2 regions of the Rouxiella sp. Mn2063 genome follow, and region 2 is predicted to be linked to the other one. Evidence: predicted binding sites of a transcription regulator. Region 2 holds the regulator's gene; the other holds the start of a gene.

Region 1 (15,918 bases), on a different contig from region 2:
GAGCGGTGACCACGTGCCCGTTTTCCAATTCAACGCGGAACATGGTGTTTGGCAGCGTATCAAGTACGGTGCCCTGCATTTCAATATTGTCTTCTTTGGCCATCGAGTCCTCTAGGTTTTACTACCATAGTTTTTAACCGGCAAGATAATGCCGAAAAACCCACATTATGTAAAGAGTGTTGGTATAAACCGCATCCATTCCCTATTCCTTCATGGGAACGGCAATTCAACGTCATGTGGGGGTAAGTCTTGTGGCAACCAGCATTCTGGCCGCAACTGGCGTTGCGAAAACCCTGATAATTGCTGCAAAAATTGGCGACGTGGTATCTCGCGTACACCCAGCGACGCAGTGTGAGGGTTGAGCACCTGACAGTCAATCAGTTCTCCTCCATTGCGGGTAAAATGTTGGCAAAAAACCATCAATGCGCATTTTGAGGCATTTATTTTACGGCTAAACATTGATTCCGCGCAAAAAAGCTGGCCGACAGCAACACCATATAAACCGCCAATTAGCTCATCACCGTCCCATACCTCAATAGAATGTGCTTCTCCCATCTCATGCAGCTGTTGATAACCTTTTATCACCTGCGGTCCGATCCAGGTACCTTCGCTCCGATGCTCTGCACAGGCGCTAATAACCTGATTAAATGCCTGATTAAGGCTATATCGATAAGTGGTTTGGCGCAGGAAACGACGAAAACTACGGCTAATGTGGCGCTCATTAGGAAAAAGTACTGCTCGAGGATCGGGAGACCACCACAGAATCTGCGCACCAGGTTCAAACCAGGGAAATATTCCGCGTTGATAAGCTGAAAGCAAACGAGCAGGCTCTAAATCGCCGCCTAACGCCAGCAGGCCGTTTGGTTGACGTAAAGCCAGCTCCGGGTTAGGGAAGTTGACTGAGTTCGCTGGAAGCTGTATCAGACGCATAGATTTCCTTGTACACGGGCATCATTGCCCGCCTAGCCATATTTTAATTAATGAAACTGTGCGTCATTGGGCCACATTGTCGTGATTACGGCGTCATGCTGCCGTCAATCGGTTTATGTCGCTGTAAATAGCGAGCATAGCGGCCGGTGATGCTCACCAGTTCGGCATGCGAACCCTGTTCAACAATATGTCCTTCTTCCATGACGCAAATTTGACTCATTTTATCCAGGCCATGTAGCCGGTGAGTGATCAATATTAGCGTTTTATCGGCACAACAGCGTTCGATCAATAATAAAATATGACGTTCGGTTTCTGCATCCAATCCTTCCGTCGGCTCATCGAGTATCCAGAGCGGTGCGTCATGCAGCAAAGCACGAGCCAGTCCCAGGCGGCGTTGCTCTCCTCCTGATAGCTGACGTCCCCCTTCACCCAACCATGCGTTCAATCCTTCGTCTTCCAGCAACTGCGGTAACTCAACCTGTTGTAGTACCTCGGTTAAACGAAGGTCACTACTATCAGGCGCTGCCATTAGCAAGTTGTCGCGCAGGGTTGTGTTAAAGATGTGAACACGTTGGCTCACCACCGTCATCATCGATCGCAACGTTGCTTCGTCATATTGCGCGAGCGGCACGCCGTTGAGGCTGATTTCGCCTTGTTGTACATCCCAGGCTCGGGTAATTAACTGGGCAAGCGTCGATTTACCACAACCGGTTTGGCCCAATAGAGCAATATGCTGGCCTGCGGAGATATCAAGGTTAATATCTCGCAATACTGGCAAAGGCTGCTCTGGGTAAGTGAAGGTTACCCCTTTAATTTGTAAATGGGCTTGGGCTGCTGCATTTGGGCCTTGTTCAGGGAAGCTGACAGCAGGTTGCGTATTGATGATCTGACTTACCCGGCTGGCGGATGCCACGACCTGACCAAGGTGTTGGAAAGCGGTAGCAACCGGGCCTAATGCTTCAAAAGCGGCAAGCGGGGTAAAGACAAACAGCGCAATTAGCGCCCCTGGTTGCGAGGTGGTAGCAAGGCCGCCGCTTGCCATCCACAACAGCAGTGTCACGGTCAAACCAGAGGCGGCAATCATCAGTGCTTGTGATACTCCCCCCAATTTGGCTTGCTGCTGTTGACGGTGCAGCCAGCGTTGTTCTGTCTCGTCCAGCTGTTGTCTGAAGCGAGGTTGAGCATCGAATACCACGAGTTCGGCCTGACCTTGCAACCAGCTATTTAGCTGGGTGCGGTACTCGGCACGCAACTGAGTAAGCTCTGTTCCAATCGGTTTGCCCTGACGATAAAAAACCACCGGCAGCAATACCAGCAGCGCCAGCATAATAACTGCCAGCGTAATAGCCAGTTGGATATCCAGCAGGCTTAAGCCAACGGTAACAACGATGATCACTATCAGTGCGGTAATTAACGGTGACAATACGCGTAAATAAAGGTGATCGAGCGTATCAACGTCCGCGACCAAACGGTTGAGCAGCTCAGCCTGACGGAATCGGGCTAATCCACCGGGAGATAATGGCAGGATTTTCTTAAAAGTATAAACGCGTAAATGGGCTAATACGCGGAAGGTGGCATCATGGCTGACCAATCGTTCGGCGTAGCGGCCGGCAGTTCGCGCAATAGCCGCGCCACGCACTCCTGCGGCGGGTAACATATAGTTAAAGCTGTAAAGCCCAGCTAATCCTGCGAGCGAAGATGCGGCCAGGAACCAACCCGAAAGGCTGAGTAATCCAATGCTGGCGAGCAAGGTGACGATAGCCAGAATCACGCCGAGTGTCATACGCCCGGCATGGTGGCGATAGAGTGCCAAATAGGGCAGTAATACTTTCATGATTACAGCTCCTTTCCGCGTTGATTGAGCAAATGAGCAAAGGGACCTGATTGTGCTGCTAACTGCGCGTAACTGCCTTGTTCGATGACTTTCCCTTGCTGCATCACCCAGATCTCGTCGTAATCGACAGTCGATTCCAATTGATGAGTGACCATCAATGTCGTTTGCTGGTAAGAGGCTTGATTAAGTGCAGACATCACTCGCTGCTCACTTTGAGCATCCAGACTGGCAGTGGGCTCATCGAGTAATAATAATTGGCAAGGGCTCAGCAAGGCGCGAGCTACCGCAATGCGTTGCGCCTGGCCAACGGAAAGTCGCGCTGCGCTATCGCCGAGTTCCGTTTCCAGCCCTTGTGGCAGCAAGGCTAAAAACTCACTGACATAAGCGCGTTCGATCGCTGATTGCAGTTGTTGTTCTGAGGCATCAGGCTGACTGAGCAGAATGTTGGCTCGTAGAGTTTGTTCTGGAAGATGCGGGTTTTGCCCAACCCAACTGAGGTTTTTTCGCCAATCGGCAGGCAGAATATCGCGCAGCTCTTGCCCATTAACGCTCAGAGATCCTTGATAGGGGAGAAAGCCGAGTAGCGCATTGATAAGCGAGCTTTTGCCTGCGCCACTTACGCCAACAACGGCAACGCGTTGGCCAGCGCTTAAGGTAAAGTTCAGTGGTCCAGCGAGCGTTTTACCTGAAGGCGATAGGATAACCAGATTATCAGCATGCAGCTTGACCGATGAAGATGGCGATAGCGCTTGCGTTCCAGTGCCGCGTTGTTCGGTTTGTGCACTCAGGAAGGTTAACAGGCTTTCTGCTGCGCCGACGGCCTGCGCTTTAGCATGATAAAACGTACCGAGATCGCGCAAAGGCTGGAAAAATTCCGGCGCCAGAATCAAGACTAAAAAACCGGCAAACAATGTGACGGGGGTACCATAGCTACCAAAATTCAGTTCGCCCAAATAGGAGAAGCCAAAATAAACCGCGACGATGGCAATTGATAGCGACGCAAAAAACTCTAGCACTGCCGAAGAGAGAAAGGCGAGGCGTAATACGTCCATCGTGCGGGCACGAAAACTCTCTGTCGACGCTGTAATCTGCTGGGTTTCGGCGTCAGCGCGATGGAACAATCGCAAGGTGTCCAGCCCGCGTAAGCTGTCGAGGAAGCTGCCGCTTAAACGTGCCAAAGCGGCGAAATTGCGTCTATTCGCATCGGCGGCTCCCATGCCTACCAAGGCCATAAACAATGGGATAAGCGGGGCGGTGAACAGTAAAATCAGCCCTGCGGCCCAGTTAATCGGGAATATGCTGATCAGAATTAATAATGGAATGATCCCTGCCAATGAGATTTGTGGCAGGTAACGGGCGTAGTAATCCTGCATATCATCAATTTGCTCAAGGATTAATGTAGCCCAGCTGCCGGCGGGTTTACCTTGGATCCACGCAGGACCGAGCAGATGTAAGCGATCCAGCACCATTTTGCGCATTTCTTCGCGGATCACCCTGCCACAAATGAAACCGACGCGTTCTCGCAACCAGGTAATCACTGCACGTAGTAAAAAAGTTAACGCTAAAAAGAGGAAACCTTGAATAAGGGATTCACGTGGAGTGTGGCTAATGATCAAACTGTGGAGTAAGCCCGCTAATAACCAAGCTTGCGTCAGAATCAGTAAACCAGAAAGCAGGCCCAACATCATAGACAGGCGGATCCAGTTTCTCGCTCTGGAACTTTGTTGTTTTAGCCAGCGGATAAGTTCTTGTTGTCGAGTTTTATTCATCAGGCATCCAGTCTGCGCAGTCATGACCGGTGTATGGCGCTTACGTCGGTCAAAAGTGACATACGAATAAAGCAGGGGATCAATGCATCCAACAACCCTGATTCACGCTCGTATGGTTAAAAAATATCGCAAAGGCGACACTATCATCCCTTACTTTCCATGCGGAAAAGCCTGCGTATAGTACAGGGCTAAGAGGTTACTTAAAACAGCTAGCTGAAAACGGTTGCATCGCTCAGGGAAATAAAAGCTTTCAAAAGAAGAAGGCACCTTAGCCGGTGCCTTCTTAAAATCTAACGCTAAAACAGCGGTTGCGATTATTTTACAACGGCGTTTGCTACGCCATCGAGATAGCGCTCAGCATCTAGCGCTGCCATGCAACCGGTACCCGCAGAGGTAATAGCCTGGCGATAGATGTGGTCCATTACATCGCCTGCTGCGAAAACGCCCGGGATGCTGGTTTGGGTTGCATTGCCCTGAATACCAGACTGGACTTTGATGTAGCCATTTTCCAGCGCCAGTTGCTCGCCAAAGATAGCGGTATTTGGGCTATGGCCGATAGCAATGAACATACCTGCGACATCAATTTTGCTTAGTTCACCGTTGTGAACATCACGTAAATTAGCGCCAGTCACACCCATGTCATCACCCAACACTTCTTCCAGCGTTTTGTTGGTATGCAGCACAATATTGCCGTTACTCACTTTTTCATTCAGACGGTCAATAAGGATTTTCTCTGCACGGAAGTTTTCACGGCGGTGAATCAAGTGAACTTCAGAGGCGATGTTGGCCAAATAAAGTGCTTCTTCAACCGCGGTATTTCCGCCGCCAACAACCGCGACCTTCTGATTGCGATAGAAGAAACCATCGCAAGTCGCACAGGCAGAAACCCCTTTGCCTTTGAAAGCTTCCTCAGAAGGTAAGCCGATATAACGCGCTGAAGCGCCTGTCGCGATAATCAACGCGTCACAGGTGTACTCTTCGCTATCGCCAAACAAACGGAACGGGCGATTTTGCAGCTCTACGCGATTAATATGGTCGAAGATGATTTCGGTATTAAACTTCGCTGCATGTTCATGCATGCGCTCCATCAGACCTGGGCCTGTCAAGCCTTCTGGGTCACCTGGCCAGTTTTCAACTTCGGTTGTGGTGGTTAATTGACCGCCTTTTTCAATCCCTGTGATCAGAACCGGATTAAGGTTTGCACGAGCGGCATATACAGCAGCGGTATAACCTGCTGGACCTGAACCTAAAATCAATAGCTTACTATGTTTAACCGTGCCCATGTCTACTTCTTCTCCAGGTTGGCTGAGGACTTAATTAAGAGGGATTGTAGGTAAAACCGCAGCGTAAAAAAAGTAAACTCGGCTGTTCTTGACGATTAATCTAATTGTTATTAGCGATTGGTCTGATAGCCATTGGGAAATTGTCTATTAATGATTAGTCGTTTATCTGATAGATAGATTGTGAGGTTTCGCTAAAATTGTGCTTTCTGGCCCGGTATGTGGTCAAGAATATAGCAAAAGAGAAATAAATTTTTGTTACTGAACAATGATGAAACATAGGCCAAAAAGACGTTGTAACATTTCAATCTGGCATGTTCTTCTGATTTTGCTTCTTTTGCTTTGACAATCCGCTGTGCATTTGCGAAAACATCAGGGGAGAAGAAATTTATCGCCTCTCGGTGACTTGAAATAATACGATGTGGTGCTATATCGACCAAAATAGTCTTGGCTTGCATGTTTTTTGAGCGTTCAAATGATGTGCAATAGAGATAATCTGTTAATTTCTTGGTGATATTTCTTCTTTCAGCTTAAAGGCAATGAAATACGTTTCCTTAGACAGGGTTGACGTATGTAAACAGGGCGCCAAAACCTAAAACAAACAGGTCTTCGCTAGATAAAAACCTCAATACATTGAAGTCAATTGAGATAAAGCAATAGCATGGATGAACAGCAGAGAGACAATAATAATGGTAGATAATAAAAAACGTCCGGGAAAAGATCTCGACCGTATCGATCGTAACATTCTGAACGAATTGCAAAAAGATGGGCGTATTTCAAACGTTGAGCTTTCAAAACGTGTAGGGCTATCGCCAACGCCTTGTCTTGAGCGTGTTCGTCGTTTAGAACGCCAGAACTTTATTCACGGTTATACTGCGTTACTCAACCCACATTATTTAGATGCGTCATTGTTGGTGTTTGTTGAGATCACGTTGAACCGTGGTGCGCCAGATGTGTTTGAACAATTCAACGCAGCGGTACAAAAACTTGAAGATATCCAAGAGTGTCATTTGGTTTCCGGGGATTTCGACTACCTGTTGAAAACTCGTGTACCTGATATGTCTGCTTATCGTAAATTACTCGGTGAGACCTTACTTCGTTTGCCGGGCGTTAATGACACCCGTACTTATGTCGTTATGGAAGAAGTGAAACAGACGAATCGTTTGGTCATTAAGACACGATAAGTAAAAGGTGCAGGTGCAAAACCTTCTTATTTTAGCTACACTCCTGTTTATCTATACAGCCTCGGCGTTGAGACGTGCTCTCGACGTCCGAGCTATTTCAGTCCACAGGAACCTGGAGAGCCTTTCTTGAGCCAGGAATATACAGAAGATAAAAACGTTACCTTAAATAGACTCAGCAGCGGTCGCCGTATCTTAGAGGCCGTGCTGGTTGTTATTGCGGTATTTGCCGTCTTCTTGATGGCAGCGTTGCTTAGTTTTAATCAGTCCGATCCGAGCTGGTCTCAGACTTCGTGGCATGGCCCTATCCATAATTTGGGTGGGGGCGTTGGTGCATGGATTGCCGATACATTATTCTTTATTTTTGGTGTTCTGGCGTACGCGATCCCTATCATCATCCTTAGCCTTTGCTGGGCCGCCTACCGCAATCGTGAACAACGCGAGTATGTTGATTACTTTGCACTGGCATTGCGCCTGATCGGTACCTTAGCCCTTATTCTCACCTCGTGTGGATTAGCTGCGCTCAATTTTGATGACCTTTATAACTTCACCTCGGGTGGCGTGATAGGCAGTTTGTTGAGCACGGCGATGAAAACCTGGTTCAATAGCGTAGGCGCGACACTTGCGCTGCTGTGTATCTGGGCCGCGGGGTTAACGTTATTTACTGGCTGGTCGTGGTTGGTCATTGCCGAAAAAATTGGTGCCGTCGTCTTGGGCACAACGGCCTTTGTGACCAATCGTTCTCGTCGTGATGACCATTATGAATATGATGAGCATGATGATGACGGCTATGACGATGAACCACCAGTACGTGCATCTGTACCAGAAAAATCTAAGGCTCTGCCTTTAGGCGCTGCTGCGGCTTCGCTGGCGGCCAGTGCCAAACCTGCGGCTGATGAACTTGATGACGTGCTATTTTCTGCGCCTTCATTGACGACGGCAGCACAACCGGCACATGAATCTACGGATTTTGCGCCTGTTGCGCCATCAGTAGAAAGCGAACAGCCGGCCGAGCTGCTTCATCAGCAGCCTGTACAGCAGATGCCGCCGTTAGAACCACAGCAGATGCCATCATTGCAGCCGCTTCATCAAGCAACGGTACAGCAACAGCCTGTAGAGCCTGAAACTCTGAGCATCGCCGAACCTATTCGGCCGCCGCTATATCGTTTCGAAATCCCTGAAGAAACGCCAGTACTGCGTACTGAACAAACGCAGCCATCGATCAATACGGTTCAGCCATTCAATACAGCTCAACCATTAAATACAGTTCAGTCACCAAATTCGAGTCTGCCACAAAATACGGAGCGACCATCAGTCAATACGGTGGCGCCTGTTGTTGATACGACCGTCGACGATGATGGTCCACGTATGGGCAATTGGTCTCAAGCCATTGAGTCGACACATGAGCGCTCGTCGTCTGGTTTCAATAGCCCGCAGATTGATAGTGGTGCCGTCAATAGCTTGGCCGCTACCGCAGCGTTGGCAACAGGTTTAGCTAAGGCTGGGCAATCGTCCGAGTCTAGCAATCTATTTATGCCGGCATTTAACGCGTTCAGCGATGGTAATCCGCAGGTTAAAAAAGGTGATGGGCCACAGTTGCCACGACCTAATCCAGTGCGGCTGCCGACGCGGCGTGAATTGGCCTCTTATGGTATTAAACTGCCTTCTCAGCGTTTAGCTGAGCAGCAGGAAAAAGCGCAAGCAGCGCAAGCAGCGCAAGCGTTGAAGGCTCAAGAAAATGAGCAACTGACATCGCAAGTTGATGAGGACGAAGCGGCTGAGCAAGAGCAAGCAGCATTAGCACAAGCTTTTGCCGCGCAGCAGCAGCAACGTTATACACAGACAGATAGCGACGCTAATGTTCATCAACAAAATGGTTATGAACAAAGTAGTTATGAACACGGCAACCAAGAATCCGCTGACGATGAACCGATTTCAGCGGAAGAAGCGGCTGAACTGGCGCAACTGCGTGAAGCCTTTGCTGCGCGTGAACAGGCTCGTTATCAGTCTGATAACCTGCACGTTGATAACACTCAGTCTGGCGTGAGTCATGCCGCTTCCTATTCGCAAGATTCTTATTCGGCGCATAACATGCGTCAAGAACCTGCGGCGGCGACGTGGCAACAGCCGTCACAGAGTGATGCGCCGGAACGTTTTGATACTAGTGAGTTGCAGAAAGTCATCGATCACGAAGCATTCAATTTCTCGCCGATGGCTGATTTGATTGATGATTCACCGGTTGAGCCGCTGTTTACGCTATCGTCTGCTGCGGAAGATAAAACACATCAACCTGCGGCGGACACGGCTTATGTTCAAAACAGTGGCAGCAATACATCGGCGTATCAGCAACCAGTTGAACCTGCTAAACCGGCAATGGATAGTTTGATTCACCCGTTCTTGATGCGTAATGACCAGCCGTTAAGCAAGCCAACGACGCCGCTGCCGAGCTTAGATTTGCTGACTTCAGCACCGGCTGAAAACGAACCGGTTGATATGTTTGCTTTGGAGCAGACAGCACAACTTATCGAAGCGCGTCTGAATGATTACCGTATTAAAGCTGATGTGGTAGATAAACTTCCCGGGCCGGTCATTACCCGTTTCGAGCTGGATTTGGCACCGGGTGTAAAAGCGGCGCGTATATCCAACTTGTCACGAGATTTGGCGCGTTCTCTTTCTACCGTCGCTGTGCGTATTGTGGAAGTGATTCCGGGTAAACCTTATGTTGGTTTAGAGCTGCCGAATAAACATCGTCAGACCGTTTATTTACGTGAAGTGCTCGATTGTCCTGCGTTTAAAGACAGCCCATCACCGCTGACCATCGTACTGGGCAAAGATATCGCTGGTGAGCCTGTGGTTGCCGATTTAGCAAAAATGCCACATCTGTTGGTGGCAGGTACGACGGGTTCTGGTAAATCGGTCGGCGTTAACGCCATGATCCTCAGCATGTTGTATAAAGCTACGCCGAAAGACGTGCGTTTCATCATGATTGACCCGAAAATGCTCGAGTTGTCAGTTTATGAAGGTATCCCGCATCTGTTAACCGAAGTGGTTACCGATATGAAAGATGCTGCTAACGCATTACGTTGGTGTGTTGGTGAGATGGAGCGCCGTTATAAACTGATGTCGGCATTGGGCGTGCGAAATCTGGCAGGTTATAACGATCGGGTTAAAGAAGCGGAAGAGATGGGGCGTCCAATCCCCGATCCATTCTGGAAACCGGGCGATGGCATGGCCGCAGAACCGCCGATGTTGGAAAAAGAACCTTACATTGTGGTGATGGTGGATGAGTTTGCTGACCTGATGATGACGGTTGGCAAAAAAGTGGAAGAACTGATTGCACGCTTGGCGCAAAAGGCGCGTGCTGCCGGGATCCACTTAGTATTAGCGACTCAGCGTCCATCGGTTGATGTAATTACCGGCCTGATCAAAGCTAATATCCCAACCCGTATTGCTTTTACTGTATCAAGCAAGATTGACTCACGTACTATTCTTGACCAAGGCGGCGCAGAATCTCTGCTGGGGATGGGGGATATGCTTTATATGGCTCCTAACTCCTCGATTCCGGTACGTGTTCACGGAGCGTTCGTTCGTGATCAGGAAGTCCATGCTGTGGTTCAAGATTGGAAGGCTCGTGGCCGACCGCAATATATCGACAGCATTACCAGCGGTGGTGATGATGGTGAAGGCAGCAGCCAAGGTCTTGAAGACGGCGAAGAGCTTGATCCATTGTTCGATCAGGCCGTGGCTTTTGTGGTTGATAAACGTCGTGCTTCAATCTCTGGTGTACAGCGGCAGTTCCGTATCGGCTATAACCGAGCTGCGCGTATCGTTGAGCAGATGGAAGCGCAGTCGATTGTCAGTGCGCCTGGACATAATGGCAACCGCGAAGTATTAGCACCGCCATCGCATGAATAATCAGCGCGAACGGACGGCTTTATAACCCATTCGAGGGCCGCTGATGCGGCCCTTTTGAAAAGAAGCGTAAAATCATTAATTATCAGATAAATAAGCTATCCAGCTTATCTTGTCTCGGATACAGTTCACGCAAGAATTCTTGGTGTATCCGCGCACTGCAATGCGTGGCGGAGATAGCCAAGAATATTGTCAGATTGCAATGGATTCTAAAGGTAAGTAGCACAATGAAAAAAGTATTAGCAGTGGGCTGTTTGTTGACCGCGTTTGTCTCTAGCGCAGTCTTTGCCGATGCCAGCAGCGATTTGAAAAGCCGTTTAAGCAAATTAAATACTTTCCACGCCAGTTTTACTCAGACGGTTACCGCTGATGATGGCTCCAATGTGCAGCAAGGCGAAGGCCAGCTGTGGGTTAAACGCCCGAACTTGTTTAACTGGCACATGACATCACCGGATGAAAGCGTACTGGTTTCTGATGGTAAAACACTGTGGTTCTATAACCCGTTTGTTGAGCAAGTCACCGCGACTTGGCTGAAAAATGCTACGGGCAACACGCCGTTTATGTTAATCACCCGCAATGACAGCAGCGACTGGGCTAAATACAACGTCAAACAAAAAGGCGATGATTTTGAACTGACGCCAAAAACGGCGGCGGGTAATTTGAAGCAGTTCGCGATCACTGTAACGCCAACCGGTACTATCAAGAGCTTTACGGCTGTTGAACAAGACGGTCAGCGCAGCGCTTACCAACTGAAAGGCGAACAAAATGCCTCGGTTGACGATTCAAAATTCCAATTCACCCCGCCTAAAGGCGTAACGGTCGACGACCAGCGTCAGTAAGGGCGCGGGGAGCAAAAGAGAGGGCCATGTGAGCAATCTGTCGCTCGATTTTTCCCAAAATGAATTCCAGCCACTGGCCGCAAGAATGCGGCCAGTCACGTTAGCGGAATATATTGGCCAACAGCACTTGCTGGCTCCGGGTAAACCCTTGCCTCGCGCTATCGAGGAGGGTCATTTGCATTCAATGATCCTGTGGGGGCCTCCGGGAACGGGTAAAACGACGTTAGCCGAGCTGATTGGTCGCTATGCTAACGCCGATGTCGAGCGCATTTCCGCCGTCACCTCCGGTATCAAAGAGATCCGCGAAGCTATCGAGCGAGCAAGACAAAACCGCAACGCGGGTCGACGCACCATTCTATTTGTTGACGAGGTGCATCGTTTTAACAAAAGTCAGCAAGATGCGTTCCTGCCACATATCGAAGATGGCACCATTACCTTCATCGGCGCGACGACAGAAAATCCCTCTTTTGAGCTTAATTCGGCATTGTTATCTCGTGCGCGCGTTTACCTGTTAAAAGGGTTAACGCCAGAAGATATCGAGAAGGTGATTGAACAGGCGCTGACCAATTCTGATCGTGGCTATGGTAGAGAAAAAATCAACGTGCCAGCAGAGACGCGGCGCTTGTTGGCGGAGTTGGTCAATGGTGACGCTCGCCGTGCGCTAAACAGTATTGAAATGATGGCTGATATGGCCGAAATCGATGCCAAAGGTGTACGTACCTTAACGCCAGAGCTATTAAATGAAATTTCGGGTGAACGCAGCGCGCGTTTTGATAATAAAGGCGATCGCTATTACGATTTGATCTCAGCGTTACATAAATCGGTCCGTGGATCGGCACCCGATGCCGCACTCTATTGGTATGCGCGCATTATTACTGCCGGTGGCGATCCACTGTATGTTGCACGCCGGTTGCTGGCTATCGCCTCTGAAGATGTCGGTAACGCCGATCCGCGAGCGATGCAAATTGCGATTGCTGCCTGGGATTGCTTTACTCGCGTAGGGCCTGCTGAAGGCGAGCGTGCGATTGCCCAGGCCATTGTGTATCTGGCCTGTGCACCAAAAAGCAACGCGGTCTATACGGCTTTCAAAGCGGCGATGCATGATGCGCGTGAGCGGGTTGATTATGACGTGCCGGAACATTTGCGTAATGCGCCAACCAAGCTGATGAAAGAGATGGGGTTGGGAGCGGAGTATCGCTACGCGCACAATGAAACCAATGCTTATGCCGCCGGGGAGGTGTATTTCCCACCAGAAATGGCGCAAACGCAATACTATTACCCGACCAATCGCGGGATGGAAGCCAAGATCGGCGAAAAGCTGGCATGGTTAACTGAACAAGATCAAAATAGCCCGACAAAACGCTACCGCTAACTTTGTTGTTGCGGTAAGGTTACTGCTGATAACTCTTTGACATGTTGCCAGTTACGGCGGCATGTATCATCAAAACATTATTCAATTACAACAAGTACAGGATTAGCATGCTCGATCCCAATCTGCTGCGTAATGAGCTAGACGCAGTTGCAGAAAAACTTGCTCGCAGAGGTTTTAAACTCGATGTAGACACGCTGCGCGCTCAGGAAGAACGCCGCAAAATTTTGCAAGTAGAAACGGAAACACTTCAAGCTGAACGTAACAGCCGATCGAAATCGATCGGTGCTGCTAAAGCGCGTGGTGAAGACATCGATGCCTTGCGTCAGGAAGTCAATGAACTGGGTGAGAAGCTCGATGCCGCTAAGGCTGAGTTAGAGACGTTGCAAAATGAGATCCGCGATGTCACGTTAGCCGTACCTAACTTGCCAGATGATTCTGTACCTTTGGGCAAAGATGACACTGAAAACCAGGAAGTCAGTCGTTGGGGCGAGCCTCGTCAGTTCGATTTCCCAGTGCTTGACCACGTTGCATTAGGCGAGGGCGCTAAGGGGCTAGATTTTGCCGCCGGTGCTAAGCTGACAGGTTCTCGCTTTGTGGTGATGAAAGGGCAGATTGCTCGTATGCACCGCGCGCTTTCTCAGTTCATGCTGGATTTGCATACTGAGGAACACGGCTATCTGGAAACCAACGTGCCTTTCCTGGTTAACCATGATTCTTTATATGGTACCGGCCAGTTGCCAAAATTTGGTGAGGACTTGTTCCACACCCGTCCGCTGAGTGAAGAAGCGGGCAGCAGCAATTACGCGTTGATCCCGACCGCAGAAGTCCCTGTGACCAACCTGCTGCGCGATGAGATCGTCGAAGAAGAGTTGTTGCCGTTGAAATTCACCGCGCATACGCCTTGTTTCCGTTCTGAGGCAGGATCTTATGGCCGCGATACGCGTGGTTTGATCCGTATGCACCAATTCGAAAAAGTCGAGATGGTGCAGATTGTGCGCCCTGAAGATTCAATGCAGGCGCTGGAAGAGTTGACCGGCCATGCGGAAAAAGTGCTGCAGTTGCTGAAACTTCCTTACCGCAAAATGTTGCTTTGTACTGGTGATATGGGCTTTGGTGCCCGCAAAACTTACGATTTAGAAGTGTGGTTGCCAGCACAGAACACCTATCGCGAAATCTCTTCATGCTCAAACTGTTGGGATTTCCAGTCACGTCGTATGCAAGCACGTTGTCGTAGCAAAACCGAGAAAAAACCGCGCCTGGTTCATACCTTGAACGGCTCTGGTTTGGCTGTTGGCCGCACGTTGGTTGCAGTACTGGAAAACTACCAGTTAGCCGATGGCCGTATCGAAGTGCCGGAGGTTCTGCGTCCTTATATGCGCGGACTGGAAGTGATTGGTTAAGCATTAGTTTAATTTGTCTTAACATGCCAAAAGCGCCTTCGGGCGCTTTTTTGTTTTCTATTTTTTAGCTTAAGTATTTTTATTCTACGATGTTGGCTGCATTGACTCAATCAGCGATATTTTTTAATCGTAGTGCCAATATAAAGTGAAATTTTTTGCCGTTTCTAGGCGACTGGATTTATTATTTCTATATTTTTCATGGCAATGAAAATAAGCGTAGAAAATATTCCCCATTAACATTCTGCATATTGATTAGTTATTTAAATCTTCGTGGTGCAGCCTGTGCCGAGGCCTGTTTTCGCCTCATTGACTTTTAATCCGCCAGTGGCATTATGCGCGCAATTTCAATGCTTTTCTGGCCGCTTTCACTATGTCTGCTTACTCTCGCCCAGTGCTTTTCCTGCTCTGTGGGCTTTTGCTGCTTACCGTCTCTATTGCTGTCCTCAGCACGTTGGTGCCGTTATGGTTAAGCCATGATGCATTACCAACCTGGAAAGTCGGGTTAGTCAGCTCATCCTATTTCTCGGGCAATTTAGTGGGCACGCTGATAGCCGGTGCCGTGATAAAACGCATTGGTTTTAATCGTAGTTATTATATTGCCTGTTTATTTTTTGCCGTGGGTACCGCAGGGTTGGCTTTCTCTTCGGCGTTTTTCAGTTGGATTACGTGGCGTTTTATTGCTGGTATTGGCTGTGCGATGATTTGGGTGATTGTGGAAAGTGCCTTATTGCGCAGCGGTACGGTTAAAAATCGTGGGCAGCTGCTGGCGGCTTATATGATTGTCTATTATATCGGTACGGTCGTCGGCCAGATGATGCTGGGCGTGGTGCCCACGACGCTTTATAGCGTCATACCTTGGGTAACGGCGCTTATCATCATCGCTATGCTGCCTTTGATGCTGACCCATATTGCTAATCAGGACAGTTCACAGCCGCGTACGCCAGTCTGGCCAATGCTTAAATTGCGCAGCGCGCGTTTAGGCATCAATGGCTGCATTATTTCTGGTATTGCTTTGGGTTCGCTTTATGGTCTGATGCCGCTGTTTTTAACCCATCGAGGAATGAGTGATTCATCGGTTGGCTATTGGATGGGGTTGTTGGTCAGTTCAGGCATTATCGGGCAATGGCCGGTAGGTAAATTGGCCGACCGCTACGGTAGATTAGCGGTGTTGCGTGTTCAGGTCTTTGTGATCATTATGTGCAGTATCGCCATGTTGGGCGGTTATGCCATGGCGCCGACGCTGTTTATCCTCGGATGCGCAGGATTCACCCTTTACCCGGTGGCAATGTCATGGGCCTGTGAGAAGGTGAGTGCCGAAGAGTTAGTGGGTATGAACCAGGCGCTATTAATGAGTTATACCATTGGCAGTCTGCTTGGGCCGATGATGACCGCGATGTTGAT
Region 2 (15,918 bases):
TAATAATAACATCTTATATAACACTCAAAAATAGAAAGTCTCTAATAATAAAAAACAACACAATATCACTCGCAATATTCATATTAATAGTCATATTCACCCCACTAAAGAGTTACTTAAAGTCAGGAGTTTTACATATCCACGATGTGAAATTTACTTTATTTCGTTTTTGTAATGATTTTTATAATTCATATGAGTCCATTGCTTTATTTAATGAGAAGATGGTTTTTTTAAAGTCTCTGCCATCAGAATGGTCGCCATCAAAACCTAAAAATGATTACGATACTTATATAATAGTGATAGGTGAAAGTGCTCGTAAAGATTTTATGCATTCCTATGGCTTTCAAATAGATAACACGCCCTTCACAGACTCAATGAATGGTTTGATTTTCAAAAACTATATATCTGCTGCTGGCTCTACACAAGCATCGTTATCAACAACATTTTCACTTAACAAAGGCGATGAGATTGAACAACAAAATAATATTATCAGGCTTGCAAAAAAACAGGGGTTTTATACTTACTGGATTTCCAATCAAGGGAGTATTGGAGGAGATGATTCGATAGTTTCTTATATCGGACAACAGGCAGACAGTTTCACTTTTCTTAAAAAAGGTGAATATAACACACAATCGTTCCCTGATACTGATTTACTCGTTCCATATCAAGCTGCGATCTTGAACAATAATAGTAAAAAGAAAAAACTTATCTTTATTCACATAATGGGGTCTCATCCTAACTTTTGTGATAGAACCGATAATAAATATGATTATTTTTACGAAAATGACAAATTATCCTGTTATATTCAAAGTATAAAAAATACGGACTATTTATTGTCAGAAATCACCAAGATTGCTGATAGGAACAAGAAAAAATGGACCATGTTATACTTTTCTGATCACGGTCTAAGTTTTATGTCTGCCAAAGGAACTAGAAACCTCCAGCATAACGACAAATATAAACAGAACTTCCAAGTGCCTTTTATTGTTACTTCATATGATGCCAAAAGCAGAGTGACAATTGATCAACTACGCTCGGCATTTGACTTTTTAGGATTATATTTACAATGGACGGGTTCAACTGACCCATTATTACCAGTGGAATGTAATTATCTTTCCAAGATGAATTGCAAGAAACAAATAAAAATAAAAGATTTTAATAACAACGTTAAAAACTATATGTCACTTATTGACGAATAGCCAATTCATCAAAAAAGCCATCATCTTTGATGGCTTACATTTGCGCCTATATTTGTATGGACACAAAGCTGGCTTATATAGTGAATAATAAAGTCAATCGCTAATAGATTTATATCCTAAAGCCAGGCAGGCATAAGTCTCACTATGTCACAGAACACAAAAACAGAGTGTAGCAACCAAACTGTGTGTCGCCAGGGTATCGGCGATTGTCTCGAAACATGTTAAAATCTGAGCTTACTTTGTGCAGAGAGCAAATCATGAATTCATCCCACTCTGAAAACCTGCTTAAGCAAGCTGAACGTCTGTGCCTACAGCGTAATGTTCGGCTAACGCCACAGCGGCTCGAAGTGCTTCGGCTGATGATCCAACAGCCTGGGGCGATCAGTGCCTATGATCTGCTAGATTTACTACGCGTTGTGGAACCTCAGGCTAAGCCACCAACTGTTTATCGCGCGTTGGATTTTCTGTTGGAACAAGGTTTTATTCACCGCGTAGAATCAGCAAACAGCTATGTGTTGTGCCACCACTTTGAAGAGCCAAGCCACACTTCAGCTCTGTTTATTTGTGACCGTTGTGGGTTAGTAACTGAAAAAACGACGGAAGGCATTGAAGAACGTTTAGCCACGCTTGCTAATGATTCTGGCTTTGCTCTGCGTCATTCCGTCGTTGAAGCGCACGGTTTATGCAGAGAGTGTTCGGTAGTAGAAGCTTGCGATAGCAAAGAACATTGCGATCACGACCATAGTATTAACGTTAAAAAACGTTAGTTATAGGGATAATTTTCGCTAAGTGTCAAAATCGCTGATAATACGCAGCGTATTTGTTATACGGCACGTTATAAACGAAAACTCACCTTTTACCCGCCATATTTCAAGTTGTAGGGTGGTTGGCTGCAGTGACTCTGCTCATCCGCGAGCCTTGCCCCAAAGGGGTCGCTGCAAGCAGTGTTCAAATCTGCTCTTGACAGATTTGTCTGTCGATTGCCGCCTACCTTCATCTCGAAGTTTATTGGGTTTATTTACAAAGGTGAGTTCTATAACAGGAAACTAGACATTAATACCGCTTGGTATTAGATCCAGTTACCGTTGCGAATAACGCCAACCGCAAGCCCTTCAATACTGAAACTCTGCTCGCGAAGGTCAACCACGATAGGCTCGAATTCGCTATTTTCAGGCAGAAGCTGCACGGTGTTGCCTTGTTTCTTCAAACGTTTAACCGTGACTTCATCATCAATGCGCGCAACGACCACCTGGCCGTTTCGCACATCCTGCGTTTTATGCACCGCCAACAGATCGCCGTCCAGAATACCAATATCACGCATAGACATACCGCTAACACGTAGCAAGAAATCGGCGCTTGGTTTAAACATACTTGGATCGACTTGGTAGTGGCCTTCGATATGCTGAGTTGCCAGCAGCGGCTCACCAGCGGCAACACGCCCAATGAGAGGTAAACCTTCTTCCTCTTCCATCAGCAAACGAATACCACGTGAGGCGCCAGAAACAATTTCAATGACGCCTTTACGTGCCAGCGCTTTGAGGTGCTCTTCAGCTGCGTTAGGAGAACGGAATCCCAGACGCGTCGCGATCTCAGCACGGGTTGGCGGCATACCGGTGCTAGAGATATGATCACGAATAAGGTCATAGACCTCTTGTTGTCTGGTAGTTAATGCTTTCATTCCGCCCCCTGGTTGTTTATACAGTCCAGCTGTGAGTATATACAGCTAATCAGGCAATGAAAACCTAAGAGTGAATAAAAACAGGGATTAACCTGCGAGCCATCTCACAACCAGCGCGGTAATAAGATAGCCAACCAGGTAAAGACAGCAAAAATGAGCGTAATAAATACCGCAGCCGATCCCATATCCTTGGCACGCCCTGACAACGGGTGGATTTCCGGCCCGATTCGGTCAATAGCCGCTTCTATTGCGCTGTTTAATAATTCAACCACAACAACTAAAAGCGCGACGCCAATCAATAAAATGCGCTCTGTAGTACTCACATCGAGCCAAAATGCCAGTAAGATAGCGACAAGGACGACAATCGCTTCTTCACGGAATGCAGCTTCATGCTTCCAGGCTGCGGTCAGCCCTTTAAGAGAATAACCAGCGGCTTTAATTATTCTGGTTAATCCAGTCACTTGATTTGCCATAACTTATCCGTCCTAATTGGAAATTGCAGGTATTCTAGCCTGTATCGCCAAACCTATCACCACGGATCTCAATTCAAGTTTCTGGTATCCTTGCGGCGAAATTGCTAACAAGAGGCTTCATCTTTTTATGTCAGGTTGGCGTAGACTTTATTATACCCTATTGAATTTACCGCTAAAATTGCTGGTAAAGAGCAAGGTCATTCCTACAGATCCTATTACCGAGTTGCGTTTAGATACCACTCGGCCGATCGTGTACGTTTTGCCTTATAACTCCAAAACCGATTTATTGACACTACGGGCACAATGCCTGGCGCTAAATTTGCCCGATCCCCTTGTTCCTCTGGACATAGATGGCGTGCAATTGCCAAGCCACGTGTTTATTGGGGAAGGCCCGCGCGTTTTCAGCTATTACAAGCCGAAAGAAGAGTCGGTAAAACTGTTCCACGATTATTTGGACTTACATCGTAATAATCAGAATCTAGATATCCAACTGTTGCCGGTATCGGTAATGTTTGGCCGTTCCCCTGGCCGAGAAAGCCAGGAAACGCCACATTTACGCGTCCTGAACGGCGTGCAGAAATTCTTTGCCGTGCTGTGGTTAGGGCGAGACAGTTTCGTGCGCTTCTCCAATACTGTGTCCCTGCGCCATATGGCAACGGAACATGGCACGGATACCATTATTGCGCAAAAACTGGCGCGCGTAGCGAGAATGCATTTCTCTCGTCAACGTCTGGCTGCCGTAGGGCCACGCATACCAGTGCGTCAGGATCTGTTTAATAAACTGTTGGCGTCTAAAGCGATTGAAAAAGCGGTCGAAGAAGAAGCACGCAGCAAAAAAATCACCCATGAAAAAGCCAAGCAAAATGCTATCGCGCTGATGGAAGAGATTGCCGCGGATTTCAGCTATGAAGCCGTGCGTTTGTCCGATCGTGTTTTAAGCTGGACCTGGAACCGGCTGTACAAAGGTATCCACGTTAATAACGCTGAACGTGTGCGTCAGTTGGCGCAAGATGGCCAGGAAATTGTCTATGTGCCCTGCCATCGCAGCCACATGGATTACCTGCTGCTTTCTTATGTGCTCTACCACCAAGGTCTGGTACCACCACATATTGCGGCCGGTATTAACCTAAACTTCTGGCCAGCTGGCCCGATTTTCCGCCGTTTAGGTGCGTTCTTTATTCGCCGGACATTCAAAGGCAACAAGCTTTATGCAACGGTATTCCGCGAATATCTCGGCGAGCTGTTCACCCGCGGCTATTCGGTAGAATATTTTGTAGAAGGTGGCCGTTCACGCACCGGTCGTTTGCTGGAGCCGAAAACCGGTACGCTGGCGATGACCATTCAAGCTATGTTACGCGGTGGTTCGCGTCCGATCACGCTAGTCCCTATCTATATCGGTTATGAACACGTGATGGAAGTGGGCACTTACGCCAAAGAGCTGCGTGGGGCGACCAAAGAGAAAGAAGGCTTTATGCAGATGATCAACGGACTACGCAAACTGCGTAACCTCGGTCAAGGCTACGTTAACTTCGGCGAGCCCCTGCATTTAACGCCATATCTGAATCAAAAAGTACCGCAATGGCGTGATTCTATTGACCCTATCGAAGCACATCGCCCAAGCTGGTTAACGCCAACGGTGCAAGATATCGCCGACAAAATCATGGTGCGTATTAACAATTCGGCAGCGGCCAACGCGATGAACTTATGTTCAACAGCGCTGCTGGCTTCACGCCAACGTTCTTTGACTCGCGAACAGCTTACTGAACAGCTCGACTGTTATTTGCAGCTACTGCGCAATGTGCCTTATGCGCCTGATTCAACCGTGCCAGAACTCACGGCAAATCAGTTGCTTGAGCACGCGTTGAACATGAACAAGTTCGAAGTCGAGAAAGATAATATTGGCGATATCATTATTCTGCCGCGCGAACAGGCAGTGCTGATGACCTACTATCGCAACAATATTCATCATCTGCTGGTGCTGCCGTCATTAATTGCCAGTATGTTGATTCATCATCAAAAAATCAGTCAAAGCGAGCTGCTGCGTCAGGTCGAATTGATCTACCCTATGATGAAAGCTGAGTTGTTCATGCATTACAGCAAAGAACAACTCTCTGATGTGCTCAATGTCTTGACCATCGAACTGGCCCGCCAACAACTGATTCATCTTAATGGTGAAACGCTGTCGCTTAACCCGGCCCGTATTCGCCCACTGCAACTGCTGGCGGCTGGCGTGCGTGAAACGCTACAACGCTATGCGATTACGCTGTTCTTACTCAGTAGTAACCCGAGCATCAGTCGTGGAGCGCTGGAGAAAGAGAGCCGGATCATGGCGCAACGCTTATCGGTCTTGCATGGTATCAATGCGCCAGAGTTCTTTGATAAAGCCGTATTTACTACGCTGGTTGGTACGCTGCGTGACGAAGGCTATATCAATGATATCGGCGATGCGATCCCTGAGCATACCGGTGAGCTGTATAGCATTCTGAGCGATTTGATGTCGGCAGAAATTAAGCTGACCATAGAAAGTTCTGGTATGCCTTCAGAGTTGCCTCAACCTGAAGCACCGCTGACAGAAACCAAGATTGACGTTCGCGATACCGATCATTAATCGTTAAGTCGCAAATAAAACGCCCGGTGACAGCTCATGTCTACCGGGCGTTTTTTTATCTCTCTTGCCACGCGATTTGGTCGCCAGATTGCTACGCGGGGATGCTCATCAAGATACCGATAAACAACACCAGACCCACATAATTATTCTGGCGGAAAGCTTTGAAGCACGCATCGCGGTCGCGTTTAGCGGTCATTTTCTGCTGGTGAACAAACAGTGCACCTGATAATAAAACCGTCCAGTAAAACGCTGATTCCAGATGCGCTAGGTGGCCGACTGCGGCTAACAGCAACAGCATGACCACTTGCAGAATACCGATGATGATATTGTCATAACGACCAAAGAGGATAGCGGTAGATTTCACGCCAATTTTTAGGTCGTCATCGCGGTCAACCATTGCATACTGGGTGTCATAAATCAGTGACCAACAAATATTCGCGGCAAACAGTAGCCAGCAGACCAAAGGTAAAGACTGACTGACTGCAGCAAAAGCCATTGGGATTGCCCAGCCAAAAGCCGCACCAAGTACCACTTGTGGCAAGTTGCTAACACGCTTTACGAAGGGATAAATCCACGCCAGTGCTAAACCAACAAACGAGAGCAAAATCGTCATGCGGTTGAGCGTCAACACTAGGCAAAACGAAATCAGCACCAAAGTGATAAATAATACTTTGGCCTGCTTACCGGTGACAACGCCGCTCGCCAGTGGACGATTGGCGGTGCGCTTAACATGCCCATCGACTTTTCTATCGGCGTAATCATTAATGACGCAACCGGCCGCCCGCATAAAGAAAACACCAAGGATGAAAACAATTAGGATCGGTAACGGCGGCAGCCCGCCGCTGGCAAGCCATAATGCCCATAAGGTTGGCCACATCAGTAACAAGGAACCTATCGGCTTATCAATGCGCATCAGCCGACAATAATCACGCCACGGTCCTTGAGTGAAACTCTCTAGCATTACTTTATTCCCCTGCTTCTAATTGATCTGGCTCCACCTGATAGAGTGGGGAATCAGGAAGAAAAATCTCAGTGAGTAATAACGGTTTATCCGATAAGCGCAAACGTGAACGACGCGCCCAAAGCCCACGATCCTCAAGTGCGAGCACGCCAAGGTGAATATAGTCGCGGGTCAAATTATTACCACTAAATAGATAGCGGCCAAGCGGCACCGTACCTAAATCCACCAGCGCTTGATCTTCGCCGGTTAGCGTTTCTACCGGAATGACGGTACGTCCCAACAGAAAAGGTTGCCCATCGCCACAGAGCACAACTTCACGCAGCCAGTAACGTTCGCTTAAGGGGAGTTGCTGGGCTTCGTTCTCACCTAATTCCTGGCGGTTAATAAAGCCTTCAAACTGCGGTTCAATGGTTACCGTCACGCCATGTTGTTCAAAACGGCGGGTCATAGAGCCTATTTCCATAAGCCAGTCGATAACGTCAGCAGGAACATCTTGAGCGTCTTCTAGCCAGTGGATCGGTGGCTGTGTTGACGATGGGGTTGGTGATTCAGACATTGACGAACTCCGTAACGAGGCAAAACTGCCCTCGATTAATCATCTGCTCGCATTCTAACGCAGAAAGGCCCGGTGGTAATTGCCACCGGGGAAAAACATTCCTTCATAACATCATCTTTTATTCACGGCGTAATCTTTCACTATTAGCCAGGAAGAGTGTGATAACCAAGATCAGGATGGCGAAAGAGTACAGCAACGTATCTAAAGGGCTAGTGTGGTCGACAATGATCAAACGGATAATCGCCGTAATACCGATATAAATAAAATAGCGTAGTGGGAAGTGGTATCCCGAAGAAAAATACTTGACGATCAGTGCAATAAACTCGAAATACAGGAAGTAAGTAACGATGCCTTCGATCAATAAATAAGACGAAGACTCATCATTTTTAAGAAAAAGGACTTGCCCTAAATGATAGGTTTCTCGCCCAAGAAATAGCGTCAGAATAACCGTCAGGCCCAGTAAAAAAACATTCAAAATTTTCTGCATAATGCCGGAAAGCATCATTGCCTGTTTTGACCCTGCCATGTGATCCATATCCCATTTTTGTTATTAGTCTCGGCAGAATACCACAGCTTGTTTGGGGAAAAATGCTGAACCTGCTCATAAATCTGAATGGTTGGATTACTGTTTATAAACAAAAGGGCCAACTCAAAAGAGTTGGCCCTCAAGGCACTTTAGCTTATGACATCATTGTCTTAAAGAAGACATTGATGCATTACGCACGCCAGTTTTTGAAACGGTTAATCAAACCGTTAGTCGAGCTATCGTGCGCATTCACCTGCTCGTTGCCGGACAATTCTGGCAGGATACGGTTTGCCAGCTGTTTGCCCAACTCTACGCCCCATTGGTCAAAGGTGTAGATATTGAGGATAGCGCCCTGAGTAAAGATCTTATGCTCATACAGAGCAATCAACGCACCCAGGCTATAAGGGGTAATTTCACGCAGCAAGATGGAGTTAGTTGGGCGGTTGCCTTCAAAGACTTTGAACGGTGCAACGTGCTTAACGTCTTCTGGTTTTTTACCCTGCTCAGCAAACTCAGCTTCGACAACATCCAGTGATTTACCAAATGCCAATGCTTCAGTCTGCGCGAAGAAGTTAGACAGCAGTTTCGCATGGTGGTCGCCCAAGGCATTGTGGCTAATCGCAGGTGCGATAAAGTCACAAGGAACCATTTTAGTCCCTTGGTGAATCAACTGATAGAACGCATGCTGACCATTAGTACCAGGTTCGCCCCAGATAATTGGGCCAGTCTGGTAATCTACTGGGTTGCCGTTACGGTCGACGTATTTGCCGTTGGACTCCATATTTCCTTGTTGGAAATAGGCTGAGAAACGGTGCATGTATTGGTCATATGGCAGAATAGCTTCGGTTTCTGCACCGAAGAAATCGTTGTACCAAATACCGATCAGTGCCAACAACACCGGCAGGTTTTTCTCAGCTGGCGTTTCAGCGAAGTGTTTATCCATCGCGTGAGCGCCGCTCAGCAGTTTTTCGAAGTTCTCAAAACCAACTGACAGAGCAATCGACAGACCAATAGCTGACCACAGAGAGTAACGTCCCCCTACCCAGTCCCAGAATTCAAACATGTTGTCGGTATCGATACCGAACTCTGCCACGGCTTTACCGTTGGTAGACAGCGCTGCAAAGTGTTTAGCAACGTGTTTATTGTCACCGGCAGTTTTCAAGAACCAGTCGCGCGCGCTATGGGCGTTCGTCATGGTTTCTTGAGTGGTAAACGTTTTAGAAGCCACCAGGAACAAGGTGGTTTCTGGGTTCAATGGTTTCAGCGTTTCGGCAATATGGGTACCGTCAACGTTAGAAACGAAATGCATGTTCAGGTGATTTTTGTAAGGGCGCAGCGCCTCGGTCACCATGAAAGGGCCAAGGTCTGAGCCACCGATACCAATATTCACCACATCGGTAATGGTTTTGCCGGTATAGCCTTTCCACTCACCGCCAATCACGCGATCGCAGAAGCCTTTAATTTTTGCCAGTACCGCATTCACTTCTGGCATGACATCTTTGCCATCAACAACGATTGGCGTATTGCTGCGGTTACGCAACGCAACGTGCAGCACGGCACGGTCTTCAGTGCGGTTGATCTTCTCACCAGAGAACATCGATTTGATGGCATCTTGCAACTGAGTTTCTTTCGCCAGCGCCTGCAGTTTATCCAATGTCTCACTGGTAATACGGTTCTTTGAGTAATCCACCAGCATCTGATCGTCAAACGTTGCTGAGAATTTGGAGAAACGATCGGCATCTTCAGCGAAAAGCTGACTAATCTGCACATCTTTCATTTTATCGAAATGCTGCTGCAGCGCCTGCCAGGCAGCGGTTTGGGTAGGATTGATATTTTTCATAGCAATGCTCTTTGGCTGGAGAATGAAAGTAACGTTACGATTTTTAACTCAACTTTCCGGATTGTATCCCTTTATACGCAAGTTGAGATGCCTTTTCTTGCGATAGGTGATAACTCTGAAACATCATTACTAAAGATAATAATAGATAAACAAATATTAAAATGTCGTGAACACGCGGCCTAGACCGTTGACAGATGTTTAATAACCCGTTATTTGTAGGCGCCTAACTTACACCAATGTGTTGTAAGCCAGAAGAGGCGCGTCGCTCAGGCAGTGTATCGGAGGAACCGTATCCTACGAAGATGCATGATGGGGTGTGACGCCGAGGTCAATAAGCTCACGGAGGGCTGCTGATCGACCGCAGGGGCTGAATCCTCTGGGTTGCCACTGCGGATGCTTGAAGAGCATTCGCCAAGGTGGAGCGCTTCTGGGTGTATCGTAGTATCTCTACGCCTGCTCCCGTTTCCCGCGCTTCCCTTGTGTTACCAAATTTTTGGAATATTCCCAATAGACTTCGAGAGCAGCCTCTCTGCAATTTGAAGTATGACGGGTATGGATGGTCGCCAATAAATATGGCATCTCTTACACGAGGTTTTAAATGAATCAAGCAGCATCCCGCAACGTCAATCCGGCTCCCCTGACTCAATGGGTTGTAGCCAAGTTTGGCGGCACCAGCGTCGCGGATTTCGAGGCAATGAATCGCAGTGCCGATGTGGTTCTCTCTAATTCCAATGTACGTTTGGTGGTGTTATCTGCCTCTGCGGGTGTCACCAATCTGTTGGTAGAATTGGCCGAAGGTAAAGAGTCTTCGCGCCGTATTTTCCTGCAAGATGAAATTCGTCGAATTCAATACGCTATTATCGACAAGCTCACACAGCCTGACGTTATTCGTGAAGAAATCGACCGTATGCTCGATAACGTAGCGATGTTGTCGGAAGCGGCTAGCCTGGCAACTTCTCACGCCTTGACCGATGAACTGGTCAGCCATGGCGAGCTGATGTCCACGCTGCTGTTCGTCGAAATTTTACGTCAGCGCGCGGTGGCCGCCGAATGGTTCGATGTGCGTAAAGTGATGCGTACTACCGACCGCTTTGGCCGCGCAGAACCAGATACCAGCACCTTATTTGACCTGTCTGCTCAGCAACTGTTGCCACGTATACAAAATGCCATCGTGGTGACTCAGGGCTTTATTGGCGCAGAAGCCAAAGGCCGCACCACCACGCTCGGTCGTGGCGGTAGCGATTACACTGCAGCTCTGCTTGGCGAAGCCTTAAGTCTGGCACGCGTCGATATCTGGACTGACGTACCAGGAATTTACACCACCGACCCTCGTGTGGTGCCAGCGGCGAAACGCATTGACCGCATTGCCTTTGAAGAAGCCGCTGAGATGGCAACTTTCGGTGCCAAAGTCCTGCATCCAGCCACCTTGCTGCCTGCGGTACGTCGCGGTATTCCTGTTTTTGTTGGCTCAAGCAAAGATCCAGCGGCCGGTGGCACTATGGTGTGTAATACCACCGAAAATCCACCGTTATTCCGGGCGTTAGCTCTGCGTCGTAAGCAAACGCTGCTGACGCTACACAGCCTGACTATGCTGCATTCACAGGGCTTCCTGGCGGAAGTGTTTGGCATTCTGGCTCGCCATAATATTTCAGTAGATTTGATCACCACCTCAGAAGTCAGTATTGCACTGACGCTCGATACTACCGGTTCAACTTCTTCAGGTGATAGCCTGCTGACCACATCGTTACTGACTGAACTCTCTTCAGTATGCCGTGTGGAAGTCGAAGAGAATTTGGCATTAATCGCTCTGATCGGTAATAAATTGTCGCAGGCTCGTGGCGTGGGTAAAGAAGTCTTCGGCGTGTTGGACCCGTTCAACATTCGTATGATTTGCTACGGGGCCAGCAGCTATAACCTGTGCTTCCTGGTTCCTGGCGATGATGCCAATCAGGTCGTACAAACGCTGCATAAAAACATCTTCGAATAAGATTTTTGCCTCATTGCGTTTATTTAAAACGCCGTACGAAGATAAAGCCGGATCTCTGTATCCGGCTTTATTATTTCTGGGCGGAATCTTTGTTGCCTGAATAGGCCAGAAAAGCTACAAAGAACAGTCACAACAAAAACACATCACAACACCATAAATAAGAAATAATAAGGATCACTCCTCACATGTTAGCCCTGATTACTCGCCTGTTTCCATTATGGGCCGTATTGCTGGCGGTCGCCGCCTATTACTCGCCCCACACCTTCACGCCGCTAGGCCCTTACGTTAGCCCGCTACTGATGCTGATTATGTTCGCGATGGGCGTCACTCTTGAGTTCGGAGATTTCAAACGCGTGCTATCTCGCCCGGCCCCGGTTGCCGTGGCTACGTTTCTACATTATCTAATCATGCCCTTGGCTGCCTGGTTGCTGGCCAAGCTGTTCCATATGCCAGCCGATCTCTCAGCCGGGATGATTTTGGTCGGCAGCGTTGCCAGCGGTACCGCCTCTAACGTAATGATCTATCTGGCAAAGGGCGATGTTGCGCTATCAGTGACGATCTCTGCCGTATCAACGCTGATTGGCGTGTTTGCTACCCCGCTGCTCACTCGTCTGTACGTCGATACGCATATCAAAGTCGATGTTGTTGGCATGTTGCTGAGTATTCTGCAAATTGTCGTCATCCCGATTTTCGCCGGTTTGGTGCTGCATCACCTGTTTACCAAAACCGTCAAACGTATCGAGCCACTATTACCGCTCCTCTCCATGGTGTGCATTTTGGCGATTATCAGCGCGGTCATTGCCGCCAGCCAAAGCCTGATCTCATCGGTAGGTCTGGTCGTCATTGTGGCCGTGGTTATGCACAACGCAATTGGTCTGTTGGGGGGATATTGGGGCGGCAAATTGTTTGGCTTCGATGAAACCACCTGTCGCACTATGGCACTGGAAGTGGGGATGCAAAACTCCGGCCTGGCAGCGACCTTGGGCAAAATCTACTTCACGCCGGTCGCTGCACTGCCGGGCGCTATCTTCTCGGTATGGCATAACATGTCCGGTTCACTGCTGGCTGGATATTGGTCGGGAAAACCGGTTAAAAAGAGCAAATAATTACCCGCTTGAAACATAAAAAAACGGCTGGAATCTGCATTGATCCCAGCCGTTTTATTTTATGGTCTATGGCGTTAAACCGGCTTTACTTCATCCATGATTTCACGCTCGTCATCTTCCTGCTCATCTTTATCCAGCACGTTATAAGCCACCGCAGAGAATAATGAGTTAAGGCGCTTCATATCACCCAGTAAGCCTAAATGCAGTGAACTGGTTTCGATACTTTGCACATTATGCTGATGCAAACGGTCAACGTGCGCATGAGCATAACGGCGGTCCAGAATACGGAAACGGTGCTTATTACGACGTAAACGACGCGCGCTATCGATATCGCTGGAAAGGAATACCGACAGGCTCAAACGCAGGTTATCTATCAGCTTGGCATGTAATGTGGTGAGCTCGGTCAGGCCTTCCGGTGAGAACGCACGCTTAGCCGCGTGAGATTTCGCTGCAATATCGGAAGTCATACGCTCGATAATATCGCCCGCCTGCTCCAGATTAAGTGCCATCTCGATAATCTCCGCCCAACGACGGGAATCTGCTTCGCCCAAATCTTCTTTGTGGATCTGCGCCAGATACAATTTGATGGCGGTATACAAGACATCAACATCGTCATCAAGGCGGCGCACTTCGCGGTCTTGGGTCGATTTACTGTGCATCATCTCTTGTTGCAAGATAAGCATATGCTCAACCACATCGCCCATGCGCAGGGTTTCTCGCGCGGCATTCGCTAGCGCCAATGCAGGCGTGTCGATAGCACTAACATCCAAGTGACGCGGACGTAAACGCGGGTCCTCTTCCGGCACATCGGCAATAATCATTTCGCATACTTTTGCCATCGGTCCGGACAACGGCACCAACAGCATGCAACGGATCAGGTTATAAAATACATGGAAATAGATCACCAGTTCTTCATCACGCACGTTGAGCTTGGCCAGTAGTTCAGTCAATGGGCCGACAAAAGGCAGGACAATCACCGCACCTACTAGCTTAAACAGCAGGCTACCCAGCGCAACCCGACGCCCGGCGGCATTCTGTTTGCTGGCATTAATCATCGCTAACAGGCCACTGCCGACGTTAGCACCGATCACCAGACACAACGAGACTTTCAGGGATATCACACTGGTTGCGGCTAGCGTGGCGGTGAGCAGTACTGCAGCCAAACTCGAGTAACTGATGATGGCAAACATCGCGCCGGTTAACGCATCAAGAATGGTGTCGCCAGTCAGAGAAGAGAACAGCACTTTAATGCCGGATGCCTGAGTAATCGGCGTGGCGGCATTAACAATAAGCTCAAGTGCTAACAGAATCAGGCCCAGACCAATGGCAACACGGCCCATTTGACCGGCACGGGTCTGTTTACGGCTCAAGAAGAAAGAGACACCAACAAAAATCAACAGCGGGGAAAGCCACGAAAGATCAAAAGTCAGCACACGCGCCATCAGCGCCGTACCCACATCCGCGCCAAGAATGATAACCAGAGCTGGGGCCAGTGCGACCAGCCCTTGCGCCACAAATGACGTCACGAGCAACGCGGTGGCATTGCTGCTTTGCACCAATGCAGTCACGCCAATTCCGGCCATAAACGCCAGTGGCTTTTTCTCAACACTATTGCTGAGGACACCACGCAGGTTGGCACCAAAAACGCGCATGATGCCAGTACGCACAATGTGCGTACCCCAGACCAACAGTGATATTGCAGATAACAGATGTAGAAGTGTTAACACTAAAAAAACGCTCCTTTAGCTCCAACGATAAACAGGCCATCCTGCCTGCTGAGCATGTTGAAGCAGGATAGCATCCGGATTAACAACAATCGGGTGGCCGACTTGGCTCAACAGCGGCAGATCGTTATTTGAATCCGAATAAAAACTGGCATGACGTAATTGCGTCTTATCTTGATTAAGCAATTCAAGTAGCCGAGTGACTTTACCTTCACGGTAGCTCATCACACCTTGTATCGCCCCGGTGAAACACGCTTCCTGTATTACCACGCCGATAGACAACGACTCATCAACACCAAGGTAGCGAGCAATCGGCGTCACCAGATGTTCACCCGAGGCGGAGATAATCACAATGCGATCGCCATTAGCGCGATGCTGTGCCAGACATTCCCAGGCTGCCGGATAAACACATGGCGCGATAATCTCTTCAACAAATTGATTAATCAGTTGGGCAACATCCTGCTGACGACGCCCGCGCAACGGCGCTAGCGTTAAATGCATATAGTCAGCCAAATCCATTTCGCCTAGCGCATACTGCTGTATCAGTTCTTCATTACGCTGCAAGAAGGCGCGCTTATCCTCAACCCACCCTTGCTTTATCATATAATTTGACCACTCGCTGGAGCAGTCACAACTTATCAGCGTTTCATCTAAGTCAAATAAAGCCAGACTCACGCAACCTCCCTAAGGGTAACAAGATCCAACTGTAGACCAATCTGAATACCATCGGCAAACAGTGAGTCCTTGGAACGGTTTAATACATCCACAGCTAATTCCACATCATTGACCAAGACTTGGTAACGCACAACGTTGCCTAACAGACTGTGGTTAACAATTCGGGCAGGAATTCCCTGCTCAGGCGAGACAATCGCAATAGACTCAGGACGAATAGCGACCTGGCTACGATAGGTTTGGCCGGTGAGGCGCTGGGCCTGCTCCGCGCTCAACAGGTTATAGTTGCCAATAAAACCAGCGGCAAACGCGTTGACAGGGGCAGTATACAGTGTTTCCGCATCACCATTTTGTACAATTTGCCCTTTATTCATCAACACGATGCGATCGGACATAGTCAAAGCTTCTTCCTGATCGTGCGTCACAAAAATAGCCGTGAGGTTCATTTCACGCTGAATGCGGCGGATCTGTTCGCGCAGATGGCGGCGGATGCGGGCATCTAATGCGGAAAGCGGTTCATCGAGCAGCAGCAGACGAGGCTGGGTGACAAGAGAACGAGCCAAGGCAACACGCTGGCATTGACCACCG

The links. The regulator LexA, encoded in region 2, represses DNA repair genes until DNA is damaged. The targets are predictions, from matches to a motif close to TNCTGTATGTACATACAGNA.
Region 1: ACL9RG_RS05700 (DNA translocase FtsK 4TM domain-containing protein) is a predicted target of LexA. The motif match lies at 7,039-7,058, and genes of this name have one in related genera.

The regions. Positions count from the first base shown of each region.
Region 1 covers NZ_JBMOUD010000003.1:53,047-68,964, forward strand. The annotation lists gene infA (translation initiation factor IF-1) at 1-103, opposite strand, end outside; gene aat (leucyl/phenylalanyl-tRNA--protein transferase) at 211-930, opposite strand; gene cydC (heme ABC transporter ATP-binding protein/permease CydC) at 1,016-2,764, opposite strand; gene cydD (heme ABC transporter permease/ATP-binding protein CydD) at 2,767-4,533, opposite strand; gene trxB (thioredoxin-disulfide reductase) at 4,848-5,816, opposite strand; gene lrp (leucine-responsive transcriptional regulator Lrp) at 6,503-6,997, shown strand; gene ACL9RG_RS05700 (DNA translocase FtsK 4TM domain-containing protein) at 7,124-10,909, shown strand; gene lolA (outer membrane lipoprotein chaperone LolA) at 11,134-11,745, shown strand; gene ACL9RG_RS05710 (replication-associated recombination protein A) at 11,774-13,117, shown strand; gene serS (serine--tRNA ligase) at 13,225-14,517, shown strand; gene ACL9RG_RS05720 (MFS transporter) at 14,888-15,918, shown strand, end outside.
Region 2 covers NZ_JBMOUD010000004.1:404,069-419,986, forward strand. The annotation lists gene ACL9RG_RS09345 (phosphoethanolamine transferase) at 1-1,199, shown strand, start outside; gene zur (zinc uptake transcriptional repressor Zur) at 1,457-1,966, shown strand; gene lexA (transcriptional repressor LexA) at 2,269-2,877, opposite strand; gene ACL9RG_RS09360 (diacylglycerol kinase) at 2,982-3,350, opposite strand; gene plsB (glycerol-3-phosphate 1-O-acyltransferase PlsB) at 3,478-5,958, shown strand; gene ubiA (4-hydroxybenzoate octaprenyltransferase) at 6,050-6,919, opposite strand; gene ubiC (chorismate lyase) at 6,924-7,475, opposite strand; gene psiE (phosphate-starvation-inducible protein PsiE) at 7,594-8,001, opposite strand; gene pgi (glucose-6-phosphate isomerase) at 8,192-9,841, opposite strand; lysine riboswitch at 10,086-10,276, shown strand; gene lysC (lysine-sensitive aspartokinase 3) at 10,440-11,828, shown strand; gene panS (ketopantoate/pantoate/pantothenate transporter PanS) at 12,014-12,934, shown strand; gene ACL9RG_RS09400 (Na/Pi cotransporter family protein) at 13,009-14,661, opposite strand; gene ACL9RG_RS09405 (HAD family hydrolase) at 14,677-15,333, opposite strand; gene ACL9RG_RS09410 (ABC transporter ATP-binding protein) at 15,330-15,918, opposite strand, start outside.